Regions from separate parts of the Comamonas serinivorans genome, predicted to be linked through region 2. Evidence: predicted binding sites of a transcription regulator. Region 2 holds the regulator's gene; the other holds the start of a gene.
The links. The regulator sigma-54, encoded in region 2, starts transcription at its own class of promoters, with help from an activator protein. The targets are predictions, from matches to a motif close to TGGCANGNAANCTGCTTT.
Positions count from the first base shown of each region.

Region 1: nirB (nitrite reductase large subunit NirB) is a predicted target of sigma-54. The motif match lies at 2,685-2,702, and genes of this name have one in related genera.

Region 1 covers NZ_CP021455.1:2,447,332-2,452,249, reverse strand. The annotation lists gene CCO03_RS10425 (bifunctional protein-serine/threonine kinase/phosphatase) at 1-470, shown strand, start outside; gene cobA (uroporphyrinogen-III C-methyltransferase) at 503-1,270, shown strand; gene CCO03_RS10415 (nitrate regulatory protein) at 1,282-2,574, shown strand; gene nirB (nitrite reductase large subunit NirB) at 2,837-4,918, shown strand, end outside.
Region 2 covers NZ_CP021455.1:4,419,849-4,424,766, reverse strand. The annotation lists gene lptA (lipopolysaccharide transport periplasmic protein LptA) at 1-568, shown strand, start outside; gene lptB (LPS export ABC transporter ATP-binding protein) at 565-1,362, shown strand; gene CCO03_RS18910 (RNA polymerase factor sigma-54) at 1,374-2,954, shown strand; gene CCO03_RS18905 (porin) at 3,190-4,113, shown strand; gene CCO03_RS18900 (sensor histidine kinase) at 4,218-4,918, opposite strand, start outside.

The DNA.
Region 1 (4,918 bases), 2.0 Mb from region 2:
AGGCACTGGGGCTGGACCGTGCACTGGACGCCACCGAGCCGCTGGGCGGCATGGGCACGCTGGCCTTCAGCGCTCCCGAGCTGTTCCTGGGCCAGGCCGCCAGCGTGCAGTCCGATCAGTACGCGCTGGCCGCCATCGCCTACCAGATGCTGAGCGGCCGCCTGCCGTATGGCACCCAGGCAGCCCGCACGCGTTCGCGGGCCGAGCAGGCGCGCCTGCGCTATGCACCCGTGGTCCAGGACGACCGCGACCTGCCTGTGTGGATCGACGACACCTTGGCACGGGGCTTGCATCCAGACCCGGCCATGCGGTTTGGCGAGTTGTCGGAGTTCGTGCAGGCCTTGCGCATGCCCAGTGTGGCGGCCGCCCCGCAGCGCTTGCCGCTGGTGGCCCGCCACCCGGTGGCGTTCTGGCAGGGCCTGTGCGTGGTGCTGTTGCTGGCTCTGCTGGGGTCGCTGGCGCGCGGCTGAACACGTGGGACATGGATGGGCAAGGGGTCGAGATGAGTGACGTCAAGGTGTGGTTGGTGGGCGCAGGCCCCGGAGACCCCGAGCTGCTGACGCTGAAGGCGGTGCGCGTGCTGGGGCAGGCCGATGTGGTGCTGGTGGACGACCTGGTGAACCCAGCGGTGTTGGCACATTGCCCCCAGGCCCGCCTGGTGCCGGTGGGCAAGCGCGGCGGCTGCCGTTCCACGCCACAGGCCTTCATCCAGCGGCTGATGCTGCGCCACGCGCGCCAGGGCCTGCGCGTGGTGCGGCTCAAGGGCGGCGACCCGGGAGTGTTCGGGCGCTCGGGCGAAGAAGTGGCCTGGCTGCAGGCACATGGCGTGGCCTGCGAGGTGGTCAACGGCATCACCGCCGGCCTCGCCGCGGCCACGGCCTGCGGGCTGCCGCTGACCATGCGCGGCATCACCCAGGGTGTGACGCTGGTGACCGGCCACACCGAGCACGGCGATGCACCCAACTGGGCGGCCCTGGTGGCCGGCGGCACGACCCTGCTGATCTACATGGGGGTGGCCAAGCTGGCTGACATCCAGGCCGCGCTGCTGGGTGCCGGCATGGCGGCCGACATGCCGGTCGCCCTGGTCGAGCAGGCCAGCCTGCCGCAGCAGCGCCAGTGCCAGACCACGCTGTCGCAGCTGCGTGACGCCGCGCGGCGCTTCGCCTTGCGCAGCCCCGCCATCCTTGTGGTGGGCCGGGTGGTGTCACTGGCACAGGCTGAGGTGCTGCCCGAGGCCGAAGTGGCCGGCCACCGCACACGGGCCGCATGAGGACATCGGCGGTGCCTGTGTCCCGCGCGCCTGCTCAAGCGCCCGTTCATGACAGCGCGCTGACGCTGCGTTTCATGCTGGCGGCGCATCGGCGCGAGCTGCAAGGCATGGGCGAGCTGGCCCAGACCTGCGAGCTGGTGATTACGGTGGGGCGTTTGGTGCATGCCCTGCAGAAAGAGCGTGGGCAGGCCATGTTGCACCTGACCCTTGTGGCGGTGCGGCCTGCGGATGTGCGCAGCACCTGGGCCGCACAGGTGGACGTGGCCGAAGCGGCCGAGCAGGCCCTGCGCCAGCAGCTCGACGACGGCCTGGCTGCTGAAGCTTGGCCGTTGACCAAGCCGCGTTGCCTGCACGCGGTGGCCCACGCGCTGCATGGCCTGGACGGCCTGCCCGCCCTGCGTGCGCAACTGCGGCAGGCGCGCCTGACCGCCGACCAGGCGCTGGACGGCTACGGCCGCTGCATCGGCAGCCTGCTGGGGGTCAGCATCGAAGCCCTGGAAGGGGCGGCCGATCCGGTCATCACGCACCTGCTGGTGGCCTTGCTCAACTTCATGCAGGCCAAGGAACTGTGCGGGCAGGAGCGCGCTCACGGGGTGCGCGGGTTCGCGGCGGGCGCGTTTGACGACGCGCACCGGCGGCTGATGGCGGGTCTGGTGCAGGCGCAAGAGCGCAGCATCGAGCTGTTCTGCCAGCACGCGCCCGCAGCCCTGTTGGCGCGCTGGCAGGCCCTGCGCGCCGACGAGCTGGCCCTGCAGCGCCTGCGGGCCCTCAGCCAGGGCACGCAGCCGCAGGCGCCGGCCTTCGCGCCCATCTGGTTCGATGTGTGCACGGCCCGCATCGACGCCATGCACGAGCTGGAGCGCGAGCTGGCCCTGCACCTGGCCGCCTGCTGCCGCGAGCGCGTGACCGAGACCACCCAGGCGCTGGCGAGTCTGAATCAGGCATCCAGGCAGTACCACGAGTTGTCGATTGATAGAAAAACGGCAGTGGCCTATACCCTGGTAGGACGGCCTTTGGATGCGGCGGTGAATGGGGACGCCATGGGCGATGCCATGGCGCGCTCGGTGCTGGACGTGCTGCTGGAGCAGGGCGTGCGCCTGCACGAGGCCGACCAGGCGCTGGCCCAGGCGCGGCGCGCCCAGGTCGAGCGCCGCCGCATCGAGCAAGCCAAATGGCGGTTGGTGAGCCAGCACGGCTTGAGCGAGGCCGCAGCCCATGAGCAACTGCTGCGCATGGCGATGAATGCGGGCATGACGCTGCTCGACGTGGCCGAACGCGTCCTGCGAGACCCCGGTGAGGCCTGAGCCTCCAGGGCGGTGCATGGGCGGCCCTGTTCTGGTGCGTTGAGCCTGCGACGGGCACCAAAGCCAGGGGCCAAAGGCGCGAATGCGGGGGCGGCAAGCCTGTGCAGAGCTGGCACGCCCCTTGCATTGAAGGTGCCATCGGTCGATGCCCGCGTGAACCGGCATCGGCGACATGGACAACGGCGTCCATTGCCAGGCGGCCTGCACAGGCAGGCCCTCTGGCGATGGGCGCCGTTTTGCGTTTTCTTTCAGGAGCACTGCAATGCCCGAATCAACCCGGATTTTCGTCATCGGCAATGGCATGGTGGGTCACCGCTTCGTGCAGGAGATGGTCGGCCGCCACCCCGACCTCGAGGCCGCAGGCCTGCAGATCACGGTGTTTGGCGATGAGCCACGCGCTGCGTATGACCGGGTCCACCTGTCCAGCTACTTCAGCGGCACGAGTGCCGAGGACCTGTCGCTGGTCGAGCCCGGCTTTTACGACCGCCCGGGTCTGACCCTGATGCTGAACGCGCGCGTGGCGCAGATCGACCGCCGCATCAACGAGGTGACGCTGGCCGACGGCCAAACCCTGACCTACGACAAGCTGGTGCTGGCCACGGGTTCGGTGCCCTTTGTGCCGGCCGTGCCGGGTTCAGACCGCGCCGGTTGCTTCGTCTACCGCACCATCGAAGACCTGGAGGCGATGCTGGCAGCCGGCCAGCACGCGCAAAGCGGCGTGGTGGTGGGGGGCGGCCTGCTGGGGCTGGAGTGCGCCAAGGCCCTGCGCGACATGGACCTGAAAACGCACGTCGTCGAGTTTTCGAAGCGCCTGATGGCCGTTCAGGTGGACGAGGGCGGCGGCGAGGTGCTGCGGGCCAAGATCGAGGATTTGGGTGTCAGCGTGCACACCGACCGCAACACGGTGGAGATCACGGACGGCATGACCGCCCGCCACCGCATGGTGTTTTCGGATGGCACCTGGCTGGAAACCGACATGGTGGTGTTTTCGGCCGGCATTCGGCCGCGTGACGAGCTGGGCCGCCAATCGGTGCTGGCCATCGGTCCACGCGGCGGCGTGGTCATCGACGACCACTGCCGAACCTCGGACCGCAAGGTGTATGCGATCGGCGAGTGCGCCTCGTGGAACGGCCAGGTGTTTGGCCTGGTGGCACCGGGCTACGACATGGCGCGCGTGGTGGCCGCCCACCTGAGCGGCGATACCACGACGGTGTTTGCGGGCGCCGACATGAGCACCAAGCTCAAGCTGATGGGCGTGGACGTGGCCAGCGTGGGCGATGCCCACGGCACGACGCCGGGCTGCCGCAAGTTCGTCTACGCCAACGAGTTGCGCCAGGTCTACAAAAAGCTGGTGGTCAGCGCCGACGGACGGCGGCTGATGGGCGCGGTGCTGGTCGGCAATGCCGACGAATACGGCACGCTGCAGCAAATGGTGGCGCACGGCATGGCCTTGCCGGAAGCGCCCGAGCAGCTGATCCTGCCGGCCAGCGACGGCCAGGCCAAACCCGGCCTGGGCGTGGAGGCACTGCCCGACGGCGCGCAGCTGTGTTCGTGCAACAACGTGAGCAAGGCGCAGGTGTGTGCCGCGGTGGGCGAGGGCGCCTGCACCATCGCCCAGGTCAAGAGTTGCACCAAGGCCGGCACGAGCTGTGGCGGCTGCGTGCCGCTGGTCACCCAGGTGATGAAGGCCGAGATGGCCAAGCGCGGCCTGGCCGTGAACAACCACGTGTGCGAGCACTTTCCGCATTCGCGCCAGGAGCTGTACCACCTCGTGCGCGTGGGAGAGATCAAGTCGTTCGACGACCTGCTGGCCAGGCACGGCAAAGGCCTGGGTTGCGATGTCTGCAAGCCGCTGGTCGCCAGCATCCTGGCGTCGTGCTGGAACGAGTTCGTGCTGAAGAAAGACCTGGCCAGGCTGCAGGACAGCAACGATTACTACCTCGGCAACATCCAGAAAGACGGCAGCTACTCGGTGGTGCCGCGCATGCCGGGGGGCGAGGTCACGCCGGACGGCTTGATCGCCGTCGGCCAGATCGCCAAGAAATACGGCCTGTACACCAAGGTCACGGGTGGGGCGCGGGTGGACATGTTTGGCGCGCGCGTCGACCAGCTGCCGCTGATCTGGGAGGAGCTAATCGCGGCCGGCTTCGAATCGGGCCATGCCTATGGCAAATCGCTGCGCACGGTGAAGAGCTGCGTGGGCTCCACCTGGTGTCGCTACGGGGTGGGCGACAGCGTGGGGCTGGCTGTGGAGCTGGAGAACCGCTACAAGGGCTTGCGCTCGCCGCACAAGATCAAGTTCGGGGTCTCGGGCTGCACCCGTGAATGCGCCGAAGCCCAGGGC
Region 2 (4,918 bases):
CGCGCAGGCCGAGCGTGCCGATCGCAGCAAGCCGATGAACATCGAGGCCGATGCGCTGACCTACGACGACAAGCAGAAGCTGTCGGTCTTCACGGGCAACGTGGTGCTGACCAAGGGCAGCATCATCATGCGGGGCGGCAAGCTCGAAGTGCGCCAGGACGACGCCGGCAACCAGTTCGGCGTGCTGTACGCAGCGGGCACCAAGCGCGCGTTCTTCCACCAAAAGCGCGAAGGGGTGGACGAGTACATGGAGGGCGAAGGCCGCACCATCCATTACGACAGCAAGGCCGACACCGTTCGCCTGGTGCAGCAGGCCGAAATCCGCCGCCTGATGGGCACGCGCGTGGCCGACACCATCACCGGCAGCGACATCCTCTACAACAACACCACCGAGGTGGTCACCGTCGATGGCGGCGTGCGCTCGGCCACCGACCAGGGCACCCCCGTGCCGGGCCGCCAGGGCCGCGTGCGCGCCGTGCTCACGCCGCAGACACCCGCGGGCGGCGCGCCAGCGCCGGGCTCGACGCCGCTGCAGCCCTCGGGCAGCCTGAACCAGGAGCGCCCATGAGCGGCCTGGCCGAGGCAGCCGGCGTGGCCGCTGCGCCCGCCGCCACGGACCGCCACAGCCGGCTGGACGTGCAGCACCTGCGCAAGGCCTATGGCAAGCGCACCGTGGTGCACGACGTGTCGCTGGCCGTGCGCTGCGGTGAGGTCGTCGGCCTGCTGGGCCCCAATGGCGCGGGCAAGACCACGTCGTTCTACATGATCGTCGGCCTGGTGCGGGCCGACGCCGGCGAGATCACCATCGACGGCCAGTCGGTGCAGCGCCAGGCCATGCACCTGCGCGCGCGCATGGGCCTGTCCTACCTGCCGCAAGAGGCCTCGATCTTCCGCAAGCTCACCGTGGCCGAGAACGTGCGCGCCGTGCTCGAGCTGCAGCGCGACGCCCACGGCAAACCGCTGAGCCGCGACGAGATCGAGTCGCGCCTGACCACGCTGCTGCAGGAGCTGCACGTGGAGCAGCTGCGCGACTCGCCCGCGCCGTCGCTCTCGGGGGGCGAGCGCCGCCGGGTCGAGATTGCCCGTGCGCTGGCCAGCCAGCCGCGCTTCATCCTGCTGGACGAGCCCTTTGCTGGCATCGACCCCATCGCCGTCATCGAGATCCAGCGCATCATCGCCTTCCTGAAGGCCCGCGGCATCGGCGTGCTCATCACCGACCACAACGTGCGCGAAACCCTGGGCATCTGCGACCACGCCTACATCATCAGCGAGGGCCGCGTGCTGGCCCAGGGCACGCCGGCTCAGATCGTCGACAACGCCGAGGTGCGGCGCGTGTACCTTGGCGAAAACTTCCGCATGTAAGCCGCGTCGCGATGAAGCAAGGCCTGTCGCTCCGTGTCTCGCAGCACCTGACGCTGACCCCGCAGCTGCAGCAGTCGATCCGGCTGTTGCAGCTGTCCACGTTGGAACTCGACCAGGAGGTCGAGCAGATGCTGGGGGACAACCCCTTCCTCGACCGTGAAGACGGCGAAGCGCCGCAGGAGGACTTCGGTCTGGCCCAGGCCGATGCCCACGTGAGCGTCGGGGACCGCATCAGCGAGCGCGCCAGCGAAACCGAGTCTGCCAGCGAGCGTCCGGACCGTGAGCCAGCCGGTGGTGATGACGAGTATGGGGCATCCTCCGGTGATACAGACAACGACGCTGGCGTGAACTGGGAGGGTGATGGCTCCAACGCCCTGTCGCCCGACGATGGCGAGTGGGGCGGCGATGCGCTGCCGCGCGGCGCTGGCGCCCCCGACGACGACGCGCTGGATGCGAGCGAGCGCACCGGCATGCACGAGTCGCTCTACGACACGCTGCACCGCCAGGCCCTGGCCCTGCACCTGTCCGACGTGGACCGCGCGGCGGTGTACTTCATCATCGAATCGCTGAACGAAGACGGCTACCTCGAAGAGTCCGTTGACGACCTGGCCGACGGCCTGCGGCCGACCGACGTGGACCAGCGCGACGAGCTGATCGACCGCCTGATGCTGGCGCTGCGCCTGGTGCAGGCCATGGAGCCCACCGGCGTGGGCGCGCGCGACCTCAGCGAATGCATGTGCCTGCAGCTCGACGCACTGCTGCAGGCCAACCCCGACGACGCCATCGCCACCGTGGCGCGCGACATCGTGCGCCACCCGATCGACCTGATCGCGCGCCGCGATGCGCGCAAGCTGTCGCAGCTGTGCGGCTTCAGCGAAACCACGGTGCGCACCGGCCTGGCCTGCATCAGCCGGCTCGAGCCCAAGCCCGGTCGCCGCTTCGTCAACGTCGAGCGCAACATCGTGGTGCCCGACGTCATCGTCTCGCGCATCGAGGGCAACGGCGCCAACCCGCGTTTTCGCGTGCGCCTGAACCAGGAGGTGATGCCCAAGCTGCGCGTGAACGACGTCTACGCCAATGCCCTGCGCGGCGGCAAGAGCGACTCGCACCAGGCCCTGCAACAACGGCTGCAAGAAGCGCGCTGGTTCATCAAGAACATCCAGCAGCGCTTCGACACCATCTTGCGCGTGTCGCAGGCCATCGTCGAGCGCCAGCGCAGCTTCTTCATCCATGGCGAGCTGGCCATGCAGCCACTGGTGCTGCGCGAAATCGCCGATGAGCTGGGCCTGCACGAATCGACCATCTCGCGCGTGACCACGGCCAAGTACATGGCCACGCCGTTCGGCACCTTCGAGCTGAAGTATTTCTTCGGCTCCGGGCTGGACACGGAGGCCGGTGGCAGCGCCTCGAGCACGGCGGTGCGGGCGCTCATCAAGCAGTTCATCGCCGAAGAAAACCCCAAGAAGCCGCTGTCGGACAACCAGATCTCCGAGATGCTCAAGGAGCAGGGCATCGACTGCGCGCGCCGCACGGTGGCCAAGTACCGCGAGGCCATGCGCATCCCCACGACCACATTGCGTCGAGCATTGTGAGGGGTATGGGGAAGTTTACGTTATCTTGACGGCCATTTCTGGCAAGTACTCCATAATCGTTTGCCTGGCTCTGCAACATTGCCAGAGCCATGGATGTGTTGCAGTGACCCCCATGTGACGGGCTGTTAGGGGCTTGGCACAGAGGTTGCTCGTATCACTGTGAACGTCGCAAGACTGCACCGAGGTGGTGCGAATTGCACCGTTTTGGATTTGGATTCACGCCACGAGGACTTTCATGAAACGCACCCATCTGCTCATCCCTGCACTGCTCCTGAGCTCGCCTTTCGCCATGGCCCAATCGTCGGTCACCTTGTACGGCCTGGCCGACCTGGGCCTGGGCAAGCTCGATGGCGCCAAGACCCAGATGCAGGGCAACACGGTGATGAACAACACCAACAGCCACATCGGCCTGCGCGGCGTGGAAGACCTGGGCGGCGGTCTGTCGGCCGGCTTCAACTTCGAGACCGAGCTCAACGCCGAGACCGGCGCGGGCGATGGCGGCTGGACGCGCCAGGCCAACGTCTGGCTGGGTGGCAACTGGGGCACGTTCAAGATGGGCCGCATGAACCACCCCTCGTTCTTCGGCTACCTGGCCTGGGAAGCGACCGGCAACGCCAACTACTCGGTGGTGGCCAACACCTACGGCATCGTGGGCGTGGGCGAACGCTCGAGCAGCATGTTCATGTACAGCACGCCCGACATGGGCGGCCTGCAGGGCAACCTGGGCTACGTTTTCAAGGCCGACAACGGCGGCGCCGCGCGCACCGACCTGAGCCTGACCTACGCCAACGGCCCCATCTCGGCCGGCTTCTCGGCCAACAAGACCAAGGGTGAGAAAGCCAACTGGGCCCTGGGCGGCAAGTACAACTTCGGCGCCTTCACGCTGAATGCTTCGTACAACGACACCCGCACCCTGGCCGTGGCGACCAAGCGCAGCGGTGTCAGCGTGGGGGGCACGGTGGCCTTCGGCGCTGCCAGCGTGACGCTGGACGTGACGCGTGACCTCAAGCACGAGCTGGGCAACGCCGATCTCAAGAAATACACCAACGCGGTGGTCGAGGCGAAGTACAACCTGTCCAAGCGCACCTCGGTGTATGGCGCGGTGCTGCGTCTGGACAGCACCACCAACTACGGTGTGGGTTTGATGCACACCTTCTGACCTGAGGAGGAACCTGTCCTTTTTCTGCAATTCTCCGAGTTGGCCCGGCTTTGCCGGGCTTTTTTTTGCCTCATCCTGGGGCGCGTCTCGGGGTCTCGGGGATATCAGGCCGCGGGCAGCACCAGCCGGGCGCGCAGGCCCGGGTGGGTGTTGTCGAAACTCAGCTTGCCCAGGTGAACCTGGGCGATGGCCTGCACCGAGGCCAGGCCCAGGCCCAGGCCAGGGTGGTCGCTGTGGGCGCGGAAGAAGCGTTGCGTCAGCTTTTCCAGGGCGGCCGGCGGCGCGCCTGGCCCCTGGTCGGACACCGTCAACTCGATGGCGGGCCCCAGTTCGCCGTGCTGCAGGGCAAGCGCGCCGAGCACGATGTGCACCCTGCCATCCGCTTCGCGCCCGTGTTTGAGCGCGTTCTCGATCAAGTTACTCAGCGCGCTGGCCAACAGATTGGCATCGCCCAGGCAGTACAGGCCACTCGGCGATTGCAGCGTCAGCGTTCCGCCCTGATCCTCCACCAGCGGGGCGTACAGGTCTTCGGCTTCGGCCAGCAGGCTGGTGACGTCGACCGGGGAAAACTGCATGCGCAGCGCGCCGGCCTCCACCTCGGCGATGGCCAGCAGGCGGTCGAACATGGCGCTGATCTGCAGCAGCTCGTCCGAGAAGGCTTCGAGGTCCAGCTCGCCAGGGCGGCCGTCGGCTTGCAGGCGCAGCGCGTCCAGGCGCAGGCGCATGCGCGTGAGCGGCGTGCGCAGGTTGTGGGCGATGGTGTTGGAGACGTTGCGGATGCCGTCCATGAGGGACTGCAGCTGGT